One region of the Kosakonia oryzendophytica genome, then DNA from elsewhere that is predicted to be linked to it. Evidence: predicted binding sites of a transcription regulator. Region 1 holds the regulator's gene; each other region holds the start of a gene.
The links. Region 1 encodes Fur, which represses iron uptake genes when iron is present. Its sites were predicted from a motif close to ATAATAATGAGAACNACTATCAA; they were not measured.
Positions count from the first base shown of each region.

Region 1 (4,891 bases):
GCCCGGAGGTACCGAATTTCACCGCATGTTCTGAATTACCGACTTCCGGTTTCAGCACATAATACTGCGCAGTAAGCTGAGCGACGTTAATCAAATCACTCTGTTGTGCAGGTTGCCCCGCACGTGGATGGTTTGCCATTGCCTGGTCCTTTCAATGCAAGGATTTAAATTGTGCCGCAAACTTTTTCAATCAATTCCGCAGGGAACTGCATCGACTGCATGATGTGCTCGATCATGCTGCATTTACGACCCGTATTGGTGTTGGTGATGACCCAGTAAGGGGTGTTCGGCACCTGTTTCGGCTTGGTCTGGTTGCCGCTCTGCAACAACGTTTGCTCATTCGCAGCAAAGTATACGCGCGTACGCCCGTGCAGAGACTCGGTGGATTCCGTAAACCCTTTGTCATCGAGTGAATAAAGTGTAGACAGCACCAGCAGGAAACGATTAACGGCCTTTTTCTGCTCAGCGTATTCATCAGACAGCAGCAGTTCGCGGACGGCGCGAACTTTGTCTTTGGCGGTGTTCGCCGGTTTAACCCCTTCAACGGTACTCACAGTACGCGTCTCTTTTACCGGCGTGAGGGAAGCGGCAGGTGGTGACTGTGATACGGCGGAAAATTTCAGCATGCGCCGTAAAATGTCGGATGCGCTCTCGCCGATATGCTTCGTGTGGCTGGCGATATAGGAGTAGAGCTCATCATCAACTTCGATCGTTTTCATCTTAATCCAGTGCAGTATCTTATCTGAATACAAGTGTTGGGATTATAAAGTGAAATCTCAACAGCGGATAGCGTCAAACCAGGGTCGCGGCAAAACTCAGAGTAATTCTGAACCTTGCAGCAGGGCGGCAGAATGTTCAACATAATAACCTAACCCGATAGAGTGAAAAAAAGAACTTTGCCATGAAATTGAATACGCGCGCGCAATCTGCGCAACATCCGCACAACAATTCTCCGGTCGTCCTTGTTCACGGCCTGTTTGGCAGTCTGGACAACCTCGGCGTGCTCGCCCGTGACCTGACGCAGGATCATGACGTACTGCAAGTGGATATGCGCAACCACGGCCTTTCTCCCCGCTCTCCGGAGATGAACTACCCGGCGATGGCACAGGATCTGCTGGACACGCTTGATGCCCACGACATCGGAAAAGCGACGTTTATCGGCCACTCCATGGGAGGGAAAGCTGTCATGGCACTCACCGCGTTGGCGCCAGAGCGGATCGACCAACTGGTGGCGATCGATATCGCGCCGGTGGATTACCACGTGCGCCGCCACGATGAGATTTTCGCCGCCATCAACGCCGTGAGCCACGCACACGCCACCACGCGCCAACAAGCCGCCGCACTGATGCGCGAAGAGATAAAAGAAGAAGGCGTGATCCAGTTTCTGCTGAAATCGTTTGTTGATGGCGACTGGCGCTTTAATGTCCCGGTATTGTGGGATCAGTATGCGCACATCGTTGGCTGGGAAAATGTCCCGGCATGGGATAAACCCGCGCTGTTCGTCCGCGGCGGTAACTCGCCCTATGTGACGGAAGCATACCGTGACACCCTGCTGGCACAATTTCCACAAGCGCGGGCACATGTCATAGCCGGAGCGGGCCACTGGGTGCACGCCGAGAAACCGGAAGCGGTAATGCGCGCTATCCGTCGTTATCTCTCTGAAAAGGCAAACTGATTAAAAAGACGGCGACCGGTCGTTTGATCGCGCCCGGTCGTTGGCGCGCCCGTTGTGCTGATGTATGATGGCGCGCTATTCAGCCCGGGGCGACGTCCCGATTGCTTGTCTTTCCCGTAGTATGCTGCTTAAACCATGGCTAAAGAACAAACGGACCGTACGACACTAGATCTGTTCGCGAATGAGCGTCGTCCGGGAAGGCCCAAGACCAACCCGCTCGCGCGCGATGAACAGTTGCGCATCAACAAACGTAATCAGCTCAAACGCGATAAAGTTCGCGGGCTCAAACGCGTTGAATTAAAACTGAATGTTGAAGCGGTAGAGGCACTAAATGAGCTGGCGGACGCCCGTGAAATGAGCCGTAGCGAGCTTATTGAAGAGATGCTGCTGGCCCAGCTCAACGCCTTACGCGGATAGCGAATCCTCCGAATCACCGCTTTTACGCCTCTTTTCATGTGTCATAGAGTGCAGTCCGGCGCGATAGCTGTTTCCGCGTGCTTCCCTGTTCTGCTATGATTGCCCTTATCTGTGGGCTAAACGCCACCACCATCTCATTAAGTTTCAAGAGGTTATTTTACTCATGGCAATTACAGGCATTTTCTTCGGCAGCGACACCGGTAACACCGAAAATATCGCGAAAATGATTCAAAGTCAGCTTGGTAAAGACGTTGCCGATGTACATGACATTGCCAAGAGCAGCAAAGAAGATCTCGAAGGCTATGACATTCTGCTGCTCGGCATTCCAACCTGGTATTATGGCGAAGCGCAGTGCGACTGGGATGACTTTTTCCCGACGCTGGAAGAAGTAGACTTCAACGGTAAATTAGTCGCCCTGTTCGGCTGTGGCGATCAGGAAGATTACGCAGAGTATTTCTGTGATGCCCTGGGAACTCTCCGTGACATCATTGAACCGCGCGGTGCGACTATCGTGGGCCACTGGCCGACCGCTGGTTACCATTTTGAAGCGTCTAAAGGTCTGGTGGATGATGACCACTTTGTGGGTCTGGCGATTGATGAAGATCGTCAGCCGGAACTGACCGCGGAACGCGTGAAGAAATGGGTTAAGCAGGTGTCGGAAGAGCTGCACCTGGACGACATCATTAATGCCTGATATTTACGGCGTAGCCTGTGGGTTGCGCCGTATTAATAGGTATAAGCGATGGAAATAATTGCTACAAATTTTTAACTTTTTTCTTCATCACTGTACAATAAGCCCTGCTAAACTTGGGCTGCCGCACAGGACTTTGTCGGCGACCCCACGTTTTATAAGCTTACTTTACTTGAGGGCTTGCAGTTTTCATTTAGACATGGCAGTTCTATAATGAGACGCATTATCCCAGGTGCATTCCTATAACTTCCCCTAAGGAAGTGAATCGTATAGCAACAGGACAGATTCCGCATGACTGACAACAATACCGCATTAAAGAAGGCCGGCCTGAAAGTCACGCTTCCTCGGTTAAAAATCCTGGAAGTGCTTCAGGAGCCGGATAACCATCATGTCAGTGCGGAAGATTTATACAAGCGACTGATCGACATGGGCGAAGAGATCGGCTTGGCTACGGTTTACCGTGTATTGAACCAGTTCGATGACGCCGGCATTGTGACCCGTCATAACTTCGAAGGCGGCAAGTCCGTTTTTGAACTGACCCAGCAACATCACCACGATCACCTGATTTGCCTCGATTGTGGCAAAGTGATCGAATTCAGTGATGATTCTATTGAAGCGCGTCAGCGTGAAATCGCCGCCAAACACGGCATTCGTCTGACGAACCACAGTCTCTACCTGTATGGCCACTGCGCTGAAGGTGACTGCCGCGAAGATGAAAGCGCGCACGACGCGAAATAATCCATTCTGATATGCCAAAAGCCAACCTGACGGTTGGCTTTTTTTGGTTGCCGGATAACTGCAGCAGACTGCGCCTTATCCGGCTTACACAGCGATCACGCCTTTACACTGTCCACACGACTTACGCGTTTCCCGTCCGGGCTGGCGGTACGCACCTGCACTTCACCACTCACCTTCGGGCGGGCGCTATCGTCATAACGCTGCCAGTGTTTGCCGCCGTCGGTAGAGTACTCCACCACCATGCCAGGGAAGCTGGTGTTGGCTTCAAGCACGCCCCCCACCACGCGAGCGCCTGGCACTGGCAAGCGGTAGTGAATACCCGCTTTATCGAGTTTCGCCAGCTCGCGGCTGCCTAACACGTTGGCAAAGCGTGTCCAGTCTTTATCCAGGGCACGAACATTGACGAGGTGCGTTTCACCACCTTTATACTCACGACCGGCTTTGTAGTCCTGCTCCCAGGCCGCCCGATGCCATGCGCGCTCCGCCACCGCAACCAGACGCGGATAGATCATATACTCCATCTGGTTATCGGTACGCACCACCTCGCTCCACAACTGCGCGGAGAGACCATACGCCCCAGGCCATGTTTTATCAGACTTCGCGCTAAAGGGGTTGCCATCACGGTCAACAGAAGTTTCGGCGTTTTGCGGCATATTGTCCGGCGCGAAACTGAAGATCTTACGTTCGTCGCTAAAGCGCGTGCCCCAGTAATAACCGCTCTCTTGCGGGTTTACTTCATACGGAAAATCAAGATAGACATAATCCGGGTTGGAAACGATAACGCGGAACCCTTTGTTCGCCCAGTCATTAACCGAGTCAAAACCGCCCCAGTAGAGCGTATCCCAGAAGTTCACGTTGACATGATCGGTGGCGAATACCGATGCGTCTTTGGCATCTTTCAGACCATCCTGCCAGGCTTGCATTGTAGTAATGCCGCGGGCTTTCACCTGTTTGCTGACTTCAATACCAAAATAGCTGGAAAGATGCTCAACATCCGTTACTTTTCCCTCTTTAATTATCGCCTGGCACGCCTGCGACTTCGCCCACGGCTTGTCCTGCTTGCTTTTATCGATGATGCCCTTACCTGCTTCCGGGTTCTTCTGATCGGTATACCCAACGCCCAGGTAAATATTTTTTGCCTCATCACCGCCAAAATGCCAGGTTTGCAGCGGCAGGCCCGCCTCTTTATGCATCTGCTGGATTTCACCGATCACTTTGTCGACGAAATTGCGTGATGAGTCGAGGCAAGGGTTAAGGTAGCCGGTACGGTTATAAAATTGTACCCCGGTAGTGTTGGAGGTATCCGTTGGATCCAGCAAGCGGAACTGCGCCGCGTCCTGCGCTTTGCCCTCTTTCATCAGTCGATCGTA
Region 1 covers NZ_CP115659.1:3,565,335-3,570,225, forward strand. Annotated here, with positions in the region: gene pgm (phosphoglucomutase (alpha-D-glucose-1,6-bisphosphate-dependent)) at 1-139, opposite strand, end outside; gene seqA (replication initiation negative regulator SeqA) at 165-719, opposite strand; gene ybfF (esterase) at 902-1,675, shown strand; gene ybfE (LexA regulated protein) at 1,811-2,092, shown strand; gene fldA (flavodoxin FldA) at 2,256-2,786, shown strand; gene fur (ferric iron uptake transcriptional regulator) at 3,075-3,521, shown strand; gene O9K67_RS17330 (beta-N-acetylhexosaminidase) at 3,617-4,891, opposite strand, start outside.

Region 2 (4,891 bases), 660 kb from region 1:
CAATGGCTATGCAGCGGTTGGTATTCAGTTTATCAATCTGTCATCGTCTCAGTTGGAAGCGTTGTCCCGTTATGTGCATGAAGCGGAAAGAGAGGCGGCTTACCGTACCGGCATGCGCGGCACTATGATCTCCCAGTCCCCTTTATTTCTCTGTGGTCAACGAGAGCAGAAGAGCCGGCAACGAGAACAGCAAGAACGGGAGCCACGGGCGCGTCAATCACCGATGGAGCAGGGGGTTATGGCGGTGGCGCACCGCTTGCAGGTCGCGCTGATGTATATAAAGACGCACGATCTTCTGCCTATCCGGATTTTTTATGACTGTGTCGACACGTTGCTTTACCTGTTGAAACAGGATCGCAAAGCCCTGCTTTATGCGCTTAGCTATCTGCGCGATGAACCTGACTGGGTTCGTCATGCGGTGCAGGTAGCGGCAAAGCTGGCGGATATGTTGATCTTGCGAGACCCGCACGATCCGCATGTGCGTGAGGCAACGCTGGGTGCCATTATGCACACGCTGGGTAAACCGTTGCTGGTGAGTGCAGCGTTACCTTCGCTCAAAGCCTGTATGGATCCAGCGCAGAAAATGATACTGCGTACGCATGTCGGGGCACTGCTGAACCGGTTGCGCGAGCTGGGGTGGTCGCCTGGGCTGACATGCCGCGATGTGATTGAAAATGCGAATGAACGGCTGGATGGGATGGGGTATCCCGCAGGTAAACAGGGGAGTCAGCTCTCTTCGCTGGTGCGTCTGTTATCGGTGATTAAAGCGATTAATAAGCTCACCAATGCGCGCAACGGTGTGTCTCCCCTCACGCCATTGACTGCGTGCCGCTACATTTACCAGGCGGACAGTGCCTATGATCGGGCGATCATCGTCGAATATTTGCAAGTCTATGGGTTTTACCCGATTGGTAGCCTGGCGAAATACGCGGGCGGTTTTCTGGCCTGGATTATGGACGTCGATGGCAAAGGTAAACCGAGCGTAGTGCATGTCGTCAAAAATCTTCGCTGCCCTGAAAGCAATATCAGCAGCGTGATGTCGGGAAGTGACTTAGCGCAAATTGGTGCTCTGGAGGATGTTGTTGATCCGGCTGATTACGGCCTGAACGTGGTTAAACTCCAGGCCGTTATCCGCAGCGAACAGCCGTTTTTTACCCGTACTGCCTCAGAAAATCGACAATCAGTTGTGTCACCATCTCCGGGTTTTCCCGGTTACTGATATGCGCGGCATTGGGGATCAGGGTAAAGTCACAACCCAATTTTTCCGCCATCAGTCGCCCTTCGGTTGCCGGGCGAGGTAAATCGAGCGCCCCGGTGGCAACGTGCGTCGGGCAGGTGATGGTTTCCAGCAAAGCCAGGCGATTCGGACGACCAAAAATCAGTTCGCCCAATGGCACAATGCTGGTGCGTAATTGTTCGGGACTTAGCGCGGAGAGCGAGGTGGAGAGCTGCCGGATGTCTTCCGGATTGGCATATCGGGAATAGAATTGCGCAACCACATACTCGAGCATCGGCACAGGGATACTGCCCAGTGCTTTGATGGCATTGAGCATCATGAAATAACGATCCCTTGCCTCTTGCGTCTCATCCCCCACAAAGGTGTCAAACAGCATTAACGCCTTGACTCTTTCCGGGGCGGCGGCAGCCAGTTCAGCCCCCCACATTCCGCCAACGGATAAACCCACCACGGCAAATTCACGGATGTCCAGTGAGTCCATCAATGCTAAATGGTCGACGGCAATGTCTGCCATAGAGGATGTCGATGCAGGCAGGGCAGGCGACTGCCCATGGCCCCATAAATCCGTCGCAATAACGCGGAAATATTTTGCCAGGGTGTCAATTTGCGGTGACCACATGGATTTATCAAACAGGTAACTGTGACCTAATAAAACGGGAAACCCTGTACCTGTATCTGAATACGACATCATTGACTGCGTCATCACCCATACTCTCCGTGTTTGATGGCCCATAGCATTGGGCCTGGGTAAACAATAACGATTATGATAGTTGAGTTATTGACCCGTGGTGAAGACGATAAAATCTCATTCTGCTGTGTGATAGCAGGCAACAAGTGCGGCAGGGGGATACAACAGGACAATATGGGGCTTGTTGATGAACAGGGATTTTTGGAATAAAACGTGAAAATTCAACTGTGTCAGCGTACAGCGAGCCCATTCTATGGCTGCCCATCATTAACTGGCGGGGCGCTGTTATCCTGAGAAGTAAAACATTACACATCGCAACGACGTAACCGATATCAAAAATAGGTATTACCTATACATCTTTTCTTTTCCGCCTGCTTTCCTGCAACGGGTTGCCTAAAGCCGTTATTTATCAATTTATTAAACAATTTTTTACCTGGCTGTAAAGCCTTTCAGCAGAGTCTATGCTTATAGCAAGTGCCGAAAAAGGGGCTGCCAGGGAATAACCCTGCGGAAAACGGGTTGAAGTGATAATCATTATCACTAACATAGCATTATGCTCTTCAGATCGGGTGACGTGAGGTAAAGCGATGGAATCATTTAATCCGCAAGATTTTGCATGGCGTGGGCTGACCATGACACCGGCGGCCGCAGAACATATCCGTGCGCTGGCCAGTAAACAGGCGGGTGTACTTGGCGTAAGGCTTGGCATTAAACAGACCGGCTGTGCTGGTTTCGGTTACGTATTAGACACCGTAACGGAGCCCACAGATGACGATTTACTGTATGAATCTGATGGCGCACGTCTCTACGTCCCGTTGCAGGCGATGCCGTTCATCGACGGCACTGAAGTGGATTATGTGCGTGAAGGGTTAAATCAGATTTTCAAATTTCATAACCCCAAAGCCCAGCATGAATGTGGCTGCGGTGAAAGTTTTGGGGTATAGGCGGTACTATGTCTCGTAATACTGAAGCGACTGACGATGTCAAAATCTGGACCGGCGGCAACCTCAACTATAAAGAGGGCTTTTTTACCCGGTTGAGTACCGATGAGCTGGCAAAAGGCATCAATGAAGATGTGGTGCGGGCGATCTCGGCAAAACGCAACGAACCCGAGTGGATGCTGGAATTCCGCCTGAATGCTTATCATGCATGGCTGGAGATGGAAGAGCCGCACTGGTTGAAAGCGCACTACGATAAACTTGATTACCAGGATTACAGCTATTATTCCGCGCCGTCTTGCGGTAATTGCGACGACACCTGCGCGTCTCAACCGGGGGCTGTCCAGCAAACGGGCACCAATGCCTGGTTGACAGAAGAAGTGGAAGAGGCATTCAACCAGCTCGGCGTTCCGGTGCGTGAAGGCAAAGAAGTGGCGGTGGACGCTATTTTTGACTCGGTATCGGTAGCAACCACCTACCGGGAGAAATTGTCTGAACAGGGCATTATCTTCTGCTCCTTTGGCGAGGCGATCCACGATCATCCTGAACTGGTGAAAAAATACCTGGGTACTGTCGTTCCTTCCAACGATAACTTCTTTGCTGCGCTGAATGCCGCCGTCGCTTCTGACGGCACGTTTATCTACATTCCAAAAGGCGTGCGTTGCCCGATGGAACTGTCGACCTATTTCCGTATTAATGCCGAAAAAACCGGACAGTTCGAACGGACCATTCTGGTGGCGGATGAAGGCAGTTACGTCAGCTATATCGAAGGCTGCTCAGCACCGGTGCGCGACAGCTATCAGCTTCATGCCGCCGTGGTGGAAGTGATTATCCACAGAGACGCCGAAGTGAAATACTCAACGGTACAAAACTGGTTCCCGGGGGATAACAACACCGGTGGGATCCTCAACTTTGTCACCAAACGTGCTCTGTGCGAAGGCGACAACAGCAAAATGTCGTGGACCCAGTCCGAAACCGGATCGGCCATCACCTGGAAATACCCCAGTTGTATCCTGCGCGGCGACAACTCCATTGGTGAGTTCTTCTCGGTGGCGCTGACCAGCGGACATCAGCAGGCAGACACCGGCACCAAGATGATCCACATCGGTAAGAACACCAAATCGACGATTATTTCGAAAGGTATCTCCGCCGGGCATAGCCAGAACAGCTATCGCGGGCTGGTGAAGATCATGCCGACGGCGACCAATGCGCGTAACTTCACGCAGTGCGACTCAATGCTGATTGGACCGGACAGCGGCGCGCATACCTTCCCGTATGTGGAGTGTCGTAATAACAGCGCCCAGCTTGAGCATGAGGCCACCACATCACGTATTGGTGAAGATCAACTGTTTTACTGCCTGCAACGCGGTATCAGTGAGGATGACGCTATCTCGATGATCGTCAACGGCTTCTGTAAAGACGTGTTCTCCGAACTGCCGTTGGAATTTGCCGTTGAAGCGCAAAAACTGCTGGCCATTAGCCTTGAACACAGCGTCGGTTAAGGATTAAGGGATAATAAATGTTAAGTATTAAAGATTTGCAGGTTAGCGTAGACGATAAAGCCATCCTGCGTGGTCTGAGCCTGGAGGTTCGTCCCGGCGAAGTGCACGCGATCATGGGGCCGAACGGCTCCGGGAAAAGCACACTTTCTGCGACCCTGGCCGGACGTGAAGATTACGAAGTGGTTGGTGGCAGCGTCGAGTTTAAAGGTAAAGATTTACTGGAACTGTCGCCGGAAGATCGTGCGGGCGAAGGCGTGTTTATGGCTTTCCAGTACCCGGTGGAAATCCCTGGGGTTAGTAATCAGTTCTTTTTGCAAACCGCGCTGAATGCGGTGCGTGAGTACCGTGGCGAAGACGCGCTGGATCGTTTTGATTTCCAGGATCTCATGGAAGAAAAAATCAAGCTGCTGAAAATGCCGGAAGATTTACTGACCCGCTCGGTTAATGTGGGTTTCTCTGGCGGTGAGAAGAAGCGTAACGACATCCTGCAAATGGCGGTGCTGGAGCCAGATCTGTGCATCCTGGA
Region 2 covers NZ_CP115659.1:2,901,481-2,906,371, reverse strand. Annotated here, with positions in the region: gene O9K67_RS14005 (PilZ domain-containing protein) at 1-1,219, shown strand, start outside; gene O9K67_RS14000 (alpha/beta fold hydrolase) at 1,152-1,925, opposite strand; gene sufA (Fe-S cluster assembly scaffold SufA) at 2,513-2,869, shown strand; gene sufB (Fe-S cluster assembly protein SufB) at 2,878-4,365, shown strand; gene sufC (Fe-S cluster assembly ATPase SufC) at 4,383-4,891, shown strand, end outside.
Region 2: the regulator Fur is predicted to act here: its motif matches at 2,450-2,472, upstream of sufA (Fe-S cluster assembly scaffold SufA).

Region 3 (4,891 bases), 2.0 Mb from region 1:
CGAACGTTTTCTGGCGCTACAAACACTGGGAACGGAAACGGCAAAGCAGGATGCCCGATTGCTGAAAAGCGCGGTGCTGTCGCTGGATATGCCATCGGCAGAGGTGTTGAATGGTGGACTGGAGATCCTGAAAACGGTGGATTTGCGTGAGGCGTTAACGGGGCTGTCCATGCCGTTTTTGCGTTTGTATGGCCGGCTTGATGGGCTGGTGCCGCGCAAAATCGTCCCGCTGCTGGATGAGATGTGGCCGGAGAGTGAATCAGTGATCTTCCCGAAAGCCGCGCATGCGCCGTTTATCTCACATCCTGATGCTTTTTGTGACACGCTGGTGGCGCTTAAATCGCGGCTTTAAGCTCCTCCCATCGGGGAAGAGGGTGCCATTATCGCAACGCCCACCACTCGCGTGAGCAGGCGTCTTTCCCGTCCGGGCAGTGTTTACAGCTACCGGTCAAACACCCGGTAGCCTCTTCCTGAATGCGAACCGCTTTGCCCATGGCCTCCATGCGCGCGAGCATGGCATCGATCAGCGCTCGTGGCGTGTGCAGTGTCGCGCTGAGCTGGCTGGCTTCCATTCGCCCGCGCAAGGCCAGTAAATCCCGTACGTCAATTAACGATGCCATCATGTCGCTCCTTAGTGGCAGTCGCCCGCCGGGCTGTCGCAGCAACTGGCGACGGTTTTGCGTGTTGCCAGCAGGTTGACGTTCACCCGGCTTCTGGCACGGCGCAGCGCGCCAATGACCACAACGTTGAACAGGAGCACCGCCAGAATGCAGGTCAGACTGTAAACCGGGTGCTGGTTAAACGTCACCGTCTGGTAGAACAGGGTCGACAGCGAGTAGGCGATGTTCAGTCCCCATAATACCGAGAACCCCATCCAGCCACGGCTGGATTCACGGGCGATAGCGCCCATTGCCGTGATGCAGGGAACGTAAAGCAACACAAAAATCAGGTAGCTGTAAGCGGCTGCCGCACTGCCGAATTTCTCACTCATCACGCCCATTGTACCGGTGGCCATCTCACCCTCGCCTTTGCTGGCTTCAATCGGGTTGGCCAGCACGCTCAGACTGAACGTGTCTTGCAGGCTTTTCCAGGTTTCACTCAGCGCTGCCGCTAACTCGCCCGTCAGGCTGAATTCCGCCGGATTAAACGCCGCTTCCTGAATATTTTCGGCGGTGTAGAGCGTATTCAGCGTACCCACCACCACTTCTTTTGCCATCGCGCCGGTGAACAGCCCGACCGTCGCTTGCCAGTGATCGCCATGCACGCCAATCGGCTCTAACAGGGGAGTGAAGACGCGGCTAATGGAAGCCAACGCCGACTCGTCGATTTTGTCGACGGTGCGGCCATCCAGCGAGAAGCTGTTCATCGCGCTCAGGAAAATACTGACCACGATAATCACTTTACCGGCACGGATAACAAAACCTTTCAGACGTTGCCAGGTTTGCAGCAGCAGGCTTTTCAGGTGAGGTACATGATAAACCGGCAGCTCCATAACGAACGGAGTCGCTTCACCGCGCAGCAGAGTGAACTTCAGCATCAGCCCGGTCAGAATAGCCATTACAATGCCAAGCACATACAGTGAGAAGACCGTCACCGCGCCTTGCTGACCAAAGAAAGCCGCAGCAAAGACGGCAAAGATCGCCAGACGCGCACCGCAGGACATAAACGGCGCCATCATCATGGTGATCAACCGTTCACGCGGTGCATCGAGCGTACGCGCACCCATCACCGATGGCACGTTGCAGCCAAAGCCCACAATCAACGGCACAAAGGATTTACCCGGCAATCCCAGCGATTGCATCAGGCGATCCATCACAAAGGCGGCGCGCGCCATATACCCGGAGTCTTCTAGGAAAGACATAAACAGGTACATCATGCCAAGCTGGGGAACCAGCGGCAGTACGGTATTCACCCCACCGCCCAGCCCCTGAGCAAGGAACACGGTTAGCCATGCCGGGAAGTGCAGCGTATAACCCAGCCACTGAATGCCATGCACGAAAACTGCCACTGAACCGGCATCAAAAATAGGTGCGAACGCGCCACCGATATTAATGGCGAACAGGAACATCAGGTACATCACGAACAGGAAGACAGGCAGGCCCAAAAAGCGGTTCAGGATCACGCGGTCGACCGCGGCCGTGAACTGGCTGGGCTCGGCAGTCAGCGTGTTGCTCACCGCGTCGCAAATGGCGGCGATGGATTGATAACGTGCATCGGCAATATGCAGTGCCGGGTCATCCATTTCGGCCTGCAAACGAGACAGGCTGGTATCCAGGTGCTGGGCGCTGATGCCTGAATTGGCGCGGCTGTAGATATCGCCCTCCAGCATTTGCAGCCCCATCCAACGGCGTTGCTGCCACGGCGTCTCGTCACCCATCAAATGCGCCAGCGCGTCAGCTTCTCGTGCGAGTGGTTGAGCGTAATGCACCAGTTCAACGCTGTCGTTAGCCTGATGACGGTCGATCGCCAGCTTAAGGGCTTCTATGCCGCGGCCCCGTGTGGAAACCAGTGGGATTACCGGGCAACCAAGGCGCGCAGCAAGGGCATCGACATCAATGCGTACTTTCTGCTTTTCGGCGATATCAAGCATATTCAGCGCGATAATGCAGGGAATGCCGAGTTCCAGCAGTTGTAAGGTCAGGTAGAGGTTGCGCTCCAGGTTGGAGGCATCTACCACGTTAATCAGCAAGTCTGCGTCGCCGCTCAGAATGTAGTGGCAGGCAATCTGTTCATCCAGTGAGGTTTGCGCAGAAATGGTGGTCAGGGAGTAAGTACCAGGAAGGTCGACCAGCGTAACCTGTTTATCTGTGGTGGTGAATGAACCCTCTTTGCGTTCAACGGTAACGCCAGCCCAGTTACCTACACGCTGGCGCGCACCGGTTAACTGATTGAATAATGTCGTCTTGCCTGAATTAGGATTACCAATTAAGCCAATGGTTATTTTTTTCATTTTACGTAACTCTCTGTAACGGCTGAACCATTAACGTGAAACTGCTTCCAGCTCAAGGAAGGCGAGATCTTTTTTTCGTAACACCAAATTAACGCGTCGGGTTTCGATATGAATGGGATCGCCTAACGGTGCCACACGTACCACATTAAAAGAGGAACCGGGCAACATGCCTAAAGAGAGGAGTTTTTGCCGCCATGCCGGGCTAATTTCTTGTGAAAAGCCGGTAATTTTCCACGCGCTGTCAGGAGAGAATTGCATAGAACCTACTTATGTACGCTGTGAACCAATATTTATCATGCGTCGTGCGGGCGCATGGCATCCGGTAAAGGGCCAATGAAAAAAGAGAAATACTCAACATGGCACAATGATAATGAGAATAGTTTTTATCATCAATCATAAAAATGCGCTGGCAGGCAGTCGAATATATTAATTTGGACCTGTTTTGACGTAGCTCAACATTTTGTTGTGTTATCCATTTCGTGCTGCATTGGATAAAGAGAAACACAAAAAGATCGTTAATGGCATTTTTCAGACTTAAGCGTTTATTAAGAATGGAAAGTGGATAACGTAAATAAGGCGCAGATACAGGGCATTAAGCGAGCTAATTATAGATAGGGTTGATTAATATTTTTGAACGCTAATTAGCATGTAAAATAATGCGTTAGTTTTATTTCGTCGAATAACGGTGCGGATCAATACTTATATTTTCGAATAGTTTGAGGAAAAATAGCCCTTCTCTTGTTCCGGAAGGGCTATCGTTGACGTTTAGCGTTTCTTACCCATTGCTGCCGCTAACGCATCCATCATTGCGCTGTTGCCGCTGGGTTGTGCATCGCGGCCGCGCGGGGCTTTCGCCGGGCGCGCATTGTTGCGGCCTGCATCGCGGTTGCCCCCGTTGCTGTTGCCATTACCGCGACGGGTGGTGCTGTCGCCGGGTTGCTCATCCAGACGCATGGTCAGCGCGATGCGTTTGCGCGGGAGATCCACTTCAAGCACCTTCACTTTGACGATATCGCCTGCTTTGACCACCGTATGTGGATCTTCAACGAACTTGTCCGCCAGCGAAGAGATATGGACCAGGCCATCCTGATGCACGCCGATGTCAACGAACGCACCGAAGTTAGTGACGTTGGTGACCGCACCTTCCAGCACCATGCCGGGCAGCAGGTCGTTGAGGGTTTCAACGCCTTCAGCAAAGGTCGCGGTTTTGAACTCCGGACGCGGGTCGCGACCCGGTTTCTCCAGCTCTTTGATAATGTCCGTCACCGTTGGCACACCGAAGCGCTCATCGGTAAATTCAGCGGCATTCAGTTTGCGCAGTTCGCTGCTGTTGCCCATCAAATCGCGCAGGGATTGCGCGGTTGCCGCCAGAATACGCTCCACCACCGGGTACGTTTCCGGGTGGACCGTTGAGGCATCGAGCGGGTTGTCGCCGTGGTTGATACGCAGGAAACCTGCACACTGTTCAAAGGCTTTCGGCCCAAGACGGCTAACTTTGAGTAACTGCTGGCGATTCTGGAACTGACCATTTTCATCACGCCAGGTGACGATATTCTGCGCCATCATGCGGGTCAGGCCCGCCACGCGTGTTAGCAGCGGAACAGAGGCGGTATTCAGGTCAACGCCGACTGCGTTCACGCAGTCTTCGACGACCGCATCCAGCTTACGTGCTAACTGCGTCTGGCTGACATCGTGCTGATATTGGCCGACGCCGATGGATTTGGGATCAATTTTCACCAGCTCAGCCAGGGGATCCTGTAAACGGCGGGCAATAGAGACTGCACCGCGCAGGGAAACGTCGAGATCCGGGAACTCCAGCGCTGCAAGCTCAGATGCGGAGTAGACCGATGCGCCTGCTTCACTGACGATCACTTTTTGCGCAGTGACTTTCGGGAACTGTTTTTGCACATCGAGATAGAAACGTTCTGTTTCGCGGGACGC
Region 3 covers NZ_CP115659.1:424,134-429,024, forward strand. Annotated here, with positions in the region: gene bioH (pimeloyl-ACP methyl ester esterase BioH) at 1-352, shown strand, start outside; gene feoC ([Fe-S]-dependent transcriptional repressor FeoC) at 381-620, opposite strand; gene feoB (Fe(2+) transporter permease subunit FeoB) at 632-2,950, opposite strand; gene feoA (ferrous iron transporter A) at 2,981-3,208, opposite strand; gene O9K67_RS01955 (Tex family protein) at 3,716-4,891, opposite strand, start outside.
Region 3: the regulator Fur is predicted to act here: its motif matches at 3,315-3,337, upstream of feoA (ferrous iron transporter A).

Region 4 (4,891 bases), 2.1 Mb from region 1:
ATACTCAGCAAAACTGCCAGCAATGCCGTTAATGGCGCTTAATTCCCCCACGCCAAAGGTGGTAAGCAAAGCGCCAGCCCCCCGGCAACGCCCGTAGCCGTCGGCGGCATAGGCAGCGTTAAGTTCGTTGGCGCAGCCAACCCAGTGGACCGCCGGATGTTGAATGACGTGATCAAGAAATTGCAGGTTATAGTCGCCCGGCACGCCGAACAAATGGTGAATGCCACAGCCAGCGAGCCTGTCCAGCAGATAGTCGGCAACAGAGTAATCAGTTTGCATGACATTGATCCTTCCAGACTTTAGTTCTTCACTGAGTATTGAAGAACTGTGATGAGAGTCCAGGATACGCGCCATATCAGGGGTGGAAAGCAAGCTTTACGATAACGCCCGGTGTAATCTCATTGGTCCGGCGATGTAAACGCATACACTGAAGGCATGATGACTTCACAGGGGCAACGGCATGGTTTATCAGGCAGATTCCGCACGTTACGAAAAAATGGTCTACTCGCGCTGTGGTGATAGTGGGCTTAAACTCCCGGCGATTTCATTCGGGCTGTGGCATAACTTTGGCGACGCCACGCTGTTGGAAAACAGTCGGCAATTACTGCGGCACGCATTCGATCTTGGCATTACCCATTTCGATCTGGCTAACAATTACGGGCCGCCCCCCGGATCCGCAGAGAGCAATTTCGGCCGCATTTTGCGGGAAGATTTCCTCCCCTGGCGCGACGAGCTGATTATCTCCAGTAAAGCGGGATACACCATGTGGGATGGCCCCTATGGCGACTGGGGTTCGCGCAAATACCTGATCGCCAGCCTTGATCAAAGCCTGCGCCGGATGGGGCTCGAATATGTGGATATCTTCTACCACCATCGTCCGGACCCGGAAACGCCGCTGAAAGAGACCATGCGCGCACTGGATCATATTGTGCGCCAGGGTAAAGCGCTGTACGTCGGGTTGTCTAACTACCCGGCAGCATTGGCGCGTGAAGCTATCGACATTCTCAACGACCTGGGCACACCGTGTCTGATCCACCAACCTAAATACTCTATGTTTGAACGGTGGGTGGAAACCGAACTGCTGGATGCGTTGCAGCAAAAAGGCGTCGGCTGCATTGCCTTCTCTCCGCTCGCGGGTGGGCAATTAACGGACCGCTATCTGCATGGTATCCCGGCGGATTCCCGTGCTGCCAGCGGCAGTCGTTTTCTTAATCCGGATCAGCTTACTGATGAAAAGCTGGCGACAGTACACGCGCTAAATGCTGTGGCTCAACGGCGAGGACAGAAACTGTCGCAGATGGCACTGGCCTGGGTGCTACGCGGCGGCAAAGTGACCTCGGTGCTGATTGGTGCCAGCAAGATCGGGCAACTGGACGATGCCGTTGGCATGCTGACCAATCGGGATTTCAGCGCAGCAGAATGTAAGGAAATCGACGCTATTCTCAGCGGTGCAAAATAACGCTTTTTTAGCAAAAAGTGCTGCTATTCATGATTTAGGAGTTCCGCCAATAATACGGGGTTTTACCGCCCCGTAAGATTGTTGTAACAGGCCGTTTCGGCCCCGATCGTGAAGGAGAAGAGTATGTTCAGGTCACTGATTCTGGCAGCAGTGTTAATGGCTTCAGCGCCCCTGGTCGCTAATGCTGGCGAAATCACCCTGTTGCCATCTGTAAAATTACAAATTGGCGATCGCGATAATTACGGTAACTACTGGGACGGCGGCCGCTGGCGCGACCGTGACTACTGGGGTCGCAACTATGAATGGCGCGGCAACCACTGGTATAAACACGACCGCGGATGGCATCGCGGTTGGGATAAACGCGACGCCTATGAACGCGGCTACCGTGAAGGCTGGAACGATCGCGATGACCACCGTGGACCTCGAGGCGGTCGCTGGCATCATCATTAATACGAAAAAGGAGCGCATGCGCTCCTTTTTTTGTGGTGATGGGTAAACAGGATGTTATAAACCTGCCGCAGTTCCCACTAACAACCAGCCATTTAAACTGACCACCAGTATCACAATCACCCAGCCGGTACGCTTAATCAGCGATGTATTCACCAGTTCCCCCATCAGCGCGCGATTGCTGGTGAATATCAGCAGCGGCACCAACGCCAGCGCAATACCGAAGCTCAGCAACACCTGGCTCATCACCAGAATTTGCGTCGGATCCAGCCCCAGCCAGATAACAATAAACGAGGGCATCATGGTGATAGTGCGGCGAACCCATAGCGGAATGTGGAAACGCACAAACCCTTGCATCACCACCTGCCCCGCCAGCGTACCAACCACCGTTGAAGAGAGGCCTGCCGCCACCAGACTCAGACCAAAAATGGTGGCGGCTGCGTGACTCAATAATGGCTCCAGCGTGAGGTAAGCCTGATCCAAATCGGCAATCCCCGTATGCCCGTTAAAATGGAAAGCCGCGGCAGCGGTGGCCATCATGGCCAGATTCACAAAACCGGCGATGGTCATGGCAATCCCCACATCCCATTTGGTGGCTGAATAACGCTGGCGCTGGGTTCCCTGGTGCAAATGCTGCGTCAGGGAAGAGTGCAGATAAATCACATGCGGCATAATGGTTGCCCCCAACACCCCGGCAGCGAGAAAGACGGCATCTGTTCCAGGTAAGCTGGGAATCACAATCCCTTTCGTCAGCTCTGCCAGCCGCGGCTGAGAAAACACCAGTTCGACAATGTATGCCGCTGCAACAAACAGCAACAACCCGCCGATCACCTTCTCTAACGGTTTTTGCCCGCGTCGTTGCAGCATCAAAATGAGAAAGGTAGCAACCCCGGTCAGCACCGCGCCTTGCAATAACGAAACACCGAGGATCATTTTAAAACCGATAGCGGCGCCAATAAATTCCGCGAGGTCAGTGGCCATGGCGATAATTTCCGCCTGTACCCAGTAAAACCAGACCACCGGGCGTGGATAGTGATCGCGGATCTGCTCAGCCAGGTTTTTGCCAGTGGCGATACCGAGTTTGGCCGAGAGCAACTGAATCAGCATCGCCATTAAGTTGGCCCATACAACGACCCACAAGAGCTGATAGCCGAAACTTGCCCCCGCCTGAATATTGGTGGCAAAGTTGCCGGGATCGATATAGCCAATCGCCGCAATGAACGCCGGTCCCATTAACGCGAACCTTAGCTTGCGCGCTGCCCGCCCACTGCTATTCTCAACGCGACTACTGTTCATTTTATGCCCTTAAATATAGCCTTTGCTATGTTTCATGCTATCAAAATGAGAATGATTATCAAGTTCATTTAGATGGATTTACCTGATTTCTCTGATAGCCAGAAACGATAGAAGGGCTGGATGTCCAGTATGGTGACGGCGGCAACGGGATCTGCCGCAGCGTTATGTTAAGAGTTTAGCATCAAGGCGCAACTTTTCACCCACTTACTTAACATAGCAGAAATGTATGATGGATCACTAATTTTGAGTCTGGTCACAGGTCATTAATATAGTGTGTGTTTGATCTCGTTTTCTTTTAGCTTGTTACATAGAATGTGCAAGAAATTTCTACCCGTCTCATATTTGGAGCAAATATGTCCCGCGTTCTGCACTTTGTCCTGGCGCTTGCTGTTGTGGCGCTGCTTGCCTTGCTCGTAAGCAGCGATCGCAAGAAAATCCGCATCCGCTTTGTTATTCAATTGCTGGTTATTGAAGTTTTACTGGCCTGGTTCTTCCTGAACTCAGATATCGGCCTGGGCTTCGTGAAAGGCTTCTCCGAAATGTTTGAAAAACTGCTCGGTTTCGCCAACGAAGGTACCAACTTCGTATTCGGTAAAATGAATGACGAAGGCCTGGCGTTCTTCTTCCTGAAAGTGCTGTGCCCGATTGTCTTTATTTCCGCGCTTATCGGTATTCTGCAACACATTCGCGTGCTGCCGATTATTATCCGCGCCATCGGTACGGTGCTGTCGAAAGTGAACGGCATGGGCAAACTGGAGTCATTTAACGCCGTCAGCTCCCTGATTCTGGGTCAGTCCGAGAACTTTATTGCCTATAAAGATATCCTCGGCAAAATGTCTCGTAACCGTATGTACACCATGGCGGCAACGGCCATGTCGACAGTGTCAATGTCCATCGTTGGCGCTTACATGACCATGTTGCAGCCGAAATATGTTGTTGCGGCGCTGGTACTGAACATGTTCAGTACCTTTATCGTGCTGTCGCTGATCAACCCCTACCGTGTGGAAGAGAGCGAAGAAAATCTGCAGATGGCGAGACTGCATGAAGGTCAGAGCTTCTTTGAAATGCTGGGCGAATACATTCTGGCGGGCTTCAAAGTGGCGATTATCGTTGCGGCGATGCTGATTGGCTTTATCGCGCTGATTTCCGGTCTGAACGCGCTGTTCGCTGCGATTTTTGGTATCTCTTTCCAGGGCATTCTGGGCTATATCTTCTACCCCATCGCCTGGGTGCTGGGTGTACCGGCCCATGAAGCGCTGCAAGTGGCGAGCATCATGGCAACCAAACTGGTGTCCAATGAATTCGTGGCGATGATGGATCTGCAGAAAATCGCGGCCAACCTCTCTCCGCGTGCGGAAGGTATCCTCTCTGTGTTCCTGGTCTCCTTCGCTAACTTCTCTTCTATCGGTATTATCGCCGGTGCGATTAAGGGCCTGAACGAAGAGCAAGGCAACGTGGTTTCCCGCTTTGGTCTGAAACTGGTTTACGGCTCTACGCTGGTGAGTGTGCTGTCTGCTGCGATTGCGGCACTGGTGATCTGATTGCCGGATGGCCTTGAATATTGAAAACCGGGGATAGCCCCGGTTTTTTTATCTCTCCGCCAGCAGTTGCGGTTTCCCTAATAAGTAACCTTGCAAATAATCGACCCCGGCTTGCAACAGCAGTGCGCGCTGGGCTTCGTTTTCCACA
Region 4 covers NZ_CP115659.1:1,509,936-1,514,826, reverse strand. Annotated here, with positions in the region: gene O9K67_RS07425 (alpha-keto acid decarboxylase family protein) at 1-279, opposite strand, end outside; gene mgrA (L-glyceraldehyde 3-phosphate reductase) at 461-1,459, shown strand; gene O9K67_RS07415 (DUF2502 domain-containing protein) at 1,583-1,909, shown strand; gene O9K67_RS07410 (Nramp family divalent metal transporter) at 1,964-3,202, opposite strand; gene O9K67_RS07405 (NupC/NupG family nucleoside CNT transporter) at 3,556-4,743, shown strand; gene O9K67_RS07400 (EAL domain-containing protein) at 4,792-4,891, opposite strand, start outside.
Region 4: the regulator Fur is predicted to act here: its motif matches at 3,242-3,264, upstream of O9K67_RS07410 (Nramp family divalent metal transporter).